One region of the Streptomyces sp. NPDC059201 genome, then DNA from elsewhere that is predicted to be linked to it. Evidence: riboswitches for the same ligand, from Rfam matches in the RefSeq annotation. Region 1 holds a riboswitch; the other holds the start of a gene.
The links. Region 1 has a riboswitch for cobalamin ahead of ACFXMG_RS04930 (energy-coupling factor ABC transporter permease). Riboswitches for the same ligand answer to the same signal wherever they lie in the genome.
Positions count from the first base shown of each region.

Region 1 (2,192 bases):
TGCTGCCTGGAGGGCGAACAGCGCCGACTCGATCTCGCCGGACGGCGGCTCGTACAGGGGGCTGAACCACGGCTCGTAGTCCGGCTTGATCTCGGTGATCGCCGTCTCGGCCTCCGCGTCGGCGCCGGCGAACGGCTCCTCCTTGTGGTCGCCGAGACCGAGCGCCAGCGGCAGCACCGCCAGCAGCGCCACGAGCCCCAGCAGCAGGGCGTTGATCTTCGTGTTCCGGCTCATCACGCCGCCGCCTCCTCGCGTCGCTTCGACTCCGGCCGGGCGAGCACGCCCAGCCGCAGCAGGTCTCCCTTGCTGGACTGCTGGAGCAGCCGCATCACCAGGACGGTCAGCAGCCCCTCGCTCACGGCGAGCGGGATCTGCGTCACCGCGAAGATGGAGCCGAACTTCGCCAGCGAACCGGCGATGCCGCTGCCCGGGTCGGGGAACGCGACGGCAAGCTGGACGCTGGTCACGCAGTACGTGGACAGGTCCGCGACGAACGCGCCGAAGAAGACGCTCACCATCAGCGGCGCACCGGACCGCTTCAGCAGCACGTACGTGCCGTAGCCCGCCCAGGGGCCGACGATCGCCATCGAGAAGACGTTCGCCCCCAGGGTGGTCAGCCCGCCGTGGGCGAGCAGCAGCGCCTGGAAGAGCAGCGTGATGGTGCCGAGCACCGCCATGATCGGCGGCCGGAACAGGATCGCGCCCAGTCCCGTGCCCGTCGGGTGGGAGCAACTGCCGGTGACGGAAGGCAGTTTGAGCGCGGAAAGAACGAACGTGAAGGCGCCGGAGGCGCCGAGCAGCAGGGTGGACTCGGGGTTGGCGCGCACCTCGCGGGTGAGCGCGCGGACGCCGTGGACGACGAACGGGGCCGATGCGACGCCCCAGGCGGCCGCATGAACAGGGGGCAGATACCCCTCGGCGATATGCATGATCGGGAGACCCTCTCCAGCACCTCGTGGATGGACAACGCGCCCTGGCCGGTCTCCTGGCTGACGGTAGTGACGTCCGACTCCGCCTTCCCACCCCACGACGGTCTCCCGCGGTGGGGCAGTGGCTTCCCCTGAGGGACGGAGCCTGACCTCCCGATCACAGTGGCGAGGGCCGCACCGGTACTGCACCGGTTTCCCGAACACCAAGGCGCTGTGACATTAGTGTGTTGACCTGCTTCATCACAATGCGGGGTCGGTCACGTGCGCTGTGGAGTTCCGCGCGGGGCGGCTTCGCCGGGGCCGTTGCCGGGCCTGTTGTCGGGCCCGGTGTCAGACCCCCGCACTAGCGTGGACATGTCCTAGTGCGTTGCTGCTACTCGGACCGGGGCGCCCCCGGCGGCGTGGAACCCAGCCGGGGCGCCCCTTCCGTCGAGCGGCCTCAGACCTTGCGGTAGGTGTACGCCTCCGAGGCCGCGGCCGCCACCGCGTCGAGACCGGCGCCGGTGCTCGCCGTCACCAGCGCGGCCACCGCGCCCTCCACGAAGGGGGCGTCCACGAGCCGCGTCCCCTCCGGCAGTTCGTCGCCCTCCGCGAGCAGCGCCTTCACGGTGAGGACCGCGCTGCCCAGGTCCACCAGGACGGCCACCCCGGCCCCCGCGTCCACGGCCTTCGCGGCCGACGCGATCAGCTCGGCGCTGGTGCCGAGCCCCCCGTCGGGGCCTCCGCCCGCCGCCGCGACCGGCGCCAGGTCGCCGCCACCGGCGAGCCCCCGGGCCAGCTCCGCGACCGCCGCCGCGACGGCCGCGCTGTGCGAGACCAGCACGATCCCGACCCTGCCCTTGTTCTCGCTGTTCTCGCTGTTCTCGCTGTTCTCGCTCATGCGGCCGCCACCTCCTCCAGGGCGGCGAACAGCAGGGCCGAGGAGGTCGCCCCCGGGTCCTGGTGCCCGACCGACCGCTCGCCCAGATAGCTCGCCCGGCCCTTGCGGGCGCGCAGCGGGACGGTCGCGAGGGCACCCTCGTCGGCCGCGGTCCGCGCCGCGGCGAAGGACGCGCGCAGCGCGGCCACCGCCGGAGTCAGCGCGTCCAGCATCGTCTTGTCGCCCGGTACGGCCCCGCCGAGCTGCCCGACCGCCGCGACTCCGGCGGCCAGCGCGTCCGCGAGCTCCTCCCGCGTCACCTCCCCGCTGTCGCCGAGGGCCTTCCCGGCCCGCCGCAGCAGCGTCCCGTACAGCGGGCCGGAGGCGCCGCCCACCGTCGAGAT
Region 1 covers NZ_JBHZBB010000001.1:1,109,814-1,112,005, reverse strand. The annotation lists gene ACFXMG_RS04935 (energy-coupling factor ABC transporter substrate-binding protein) at 1-234, opposite strand, end outside; gene ACFXMG_RS04930 (energy-coupling factor ABC transporter permease) at 234-929, opposite strand; cobalamin riboswitch at 958-1,180, opposite strand; gene ACFXMG_RS04925 (PTS-dependent dihydroxyacetone kinase phosphotransferase subunit DhaM) at 1,369-1,809, opposite strand; gene dhaL (dihydroxyacetone kinase subunit DhaL) at 1,806-2,192, opposite strand, start outside.

Region 2 (2,192 bases), on a different contig from region 1:
CCCAGTCGATGTCACCGCCCGACACGAAGGCGCCGAGGTTGACCGAGCCGAGGTTGCAGACGGCCGTCTCGCCGTCGTCCGTGACCTCGATGATCTCGGTGCACAGGTTGGAGGAGTGGACGACCGTGCCGGGCTCGGCGGTCTGGTTGGCCGTACGGTTCGAGGCGTCCTTGAAGGTCATCCAGCCGTTGCCGGTCTGGGCCAGGGTGCGCATCATCCGGCCGTACAGGTCGCGGGCCGGCATCGTGCGGCGGGCCAGGCCCTTGGCCTCGGCGGCGCGGTAGGCGGCGTCGAACGCCTCGCCCCACAGGTCGACGAGCTCGGGCACGTCGGCGGGGGAGAAGAGCGACCACTCGGCGTCCGCGTTCACCCGGCGCATGAACTCGTCCGGGATCCAGTGGGCGAGGTTCAGGTTGTGGGTGCGGCGGGCGTCCTCGCCGGTGTTGTCGCGGAGCTCCAGGAACTCCTCGATGTCCGCGTGCCAGGTCTCCAGGTAGACGGCGGCGGCGCCCTTGCGGCGGCCGCCCTGGTTCACGGCGGCGACCGAGGCGTCCAGCGTCTTCAGGAACGGCACGATGCCGTTGGAGTGCCCGTTGGTGCCGCGGATCAGCGAACCGCGCGAACGGATCCGGGAGTACGACAGGCCGATGCCGCCCGCGTGCTTCGACAGGCGCGCCACCTGGTGGTAGCGGTCGTAGATCGAGTCCAGCTCGTCCAGCGGCGAGTCCAGCAGGTAGCAGGAGGACATCTGCGGGTGGCGGGTGCCGGAGTTGAAGAGCGTGGGGGAGGAGGGCAGGTAGTCGAGCCGGCTCATCAGCCCGTACAGCGCCGCGACCTCGTCCAGCGCGCGCGCCGAGTCGTCCTCGGCGAGGCCGGCGGCCACCCGGAGCATGAAGTGCTGGGGGGTCTCGATCACCTTGCGGGTGATCGGGTGGCGCAGCAGGTAGCGCGAGTACAGCGTCCGCAGGCCGAAGTAGCCGAAGCGGTCGTCGGCGGCCAGGTCGATCAGCGCGTCCAGCCGGTTCGCGTGCAGGGAGACGAAGGCGGCGGTGCGGTCGGCGATCAGGCCCTCGCGGTGACCGGTCGCGACGGAGGCGGAGAAGCGGACGGCGCCCTGCGAGGCCGCCTCCTCGGCGATGGTGAGGGTGAGCAGCCGGGCGGCGAGCCGGGAGTAGGCGGGGTCCTCGGAGATGAGACCGGCCGCGGCCTCGGTGGCCAGTTCGCGCAGTTCCGCCTCGTCCGACCCGGCGTGCCGGCCGCGCAGCGCGGCGGCGGCGACCCGGCCGGGGTCGGTGTCGATGAGGTCGGCGGTGAGGTCGGTCAGGGTCCGCAGCAGTACGGTCCCGGGGCCGTCGCTCTCGATCGCGGCGGCCTCGGTGGCTGACGGACCCGCAGGCGCGATGGTCACGTGGGGGCTCTCCCTCGCTCGGCCCGGGGTCACGGCGGGGAGGGGCGGACGGGCGCACACACGCGGATGCACCCGTGTCCACCGGCCCACTCCGCGAGGCCCGGACGTCGTCGGCACCCGGAACGGTCGTACCGGGCGCACTGCCGGCAGGTGCTCGGACTCGCTCCGTGGACAAGGGCACACGAAGTACACCGTTGCGGGACAGTTCCGGATTCGCACCGGATTCCCCTGCGACGACAGCGAGCACGAGCATACATGTGGGGGGCGCCGATCTCGGCACCCCCCACATGTTGTGTCCCCCTCGGGTGTGAGGTGTCAGAGCTCCAGGGTGAGGGCGAGCAGCGGGGACAGGCCGGGAACCGGGCTCCAGTCCCGCTCGGGCAGCCGCGTGAAGCCCAGCCGCCGGTAGATCCGGTGGGCTGAGGCCATCCCGTCCTGGGTGGACAGCACCAGCCGGGCGCAGCCGTCGAGGGCCCTCGCCCGGTCGGCGCAGGCCCGGACGAGCGCCTCGCCGACGCCCCGGCCGCGCGCCGCGCGCGCCACGGCCAGCAGCCGGAACTCGGCCTCGCCGGGGACCGCGATGTCCGCCCACGCCCCGCCGCCGCGCGTGAAGGTGACCCCGCCGAGCAGCGCCCCGTCGGGGTCCACGGCGACCAGGACCTCCGCCTCGGCGGCCCGCCGGGCCACGTCCTTGATCACCGGCAGGTAGTCGTCGTCCTCGCCGAAGGTGAGGTGCCCGTCGTCGAGGTAGGCCCGGGCGGTGAGCTCGCCGAGCTCCTCGTGC
Region 2 covers NZ_JBHZBB010000017.1:51,616-53,807, reverse strand. The annotation lists gene ACFXMG_RS36635 (ribonucleoside-diphosphate reductase subunit alpha) at 1-1,408, opposite strand, end outside; cobalamin riboswitch at 1,536-1,674, opposite strand; gene ACFXMG_RS36630 (GNAT family N-acetyltransferase) at 1,724-2,192, opposite strand, start outside.
Region 2: linked by a shared signal. The riboswitch ahead of ACFXMG_RS36635 (ribonucleoside-diphosphate reductase subunit alpha) and the one ahead of ACFXMG_RS04930 (energy-coupling factor ABC transporter permease) in region 1 are both predicted to bind cobalamin.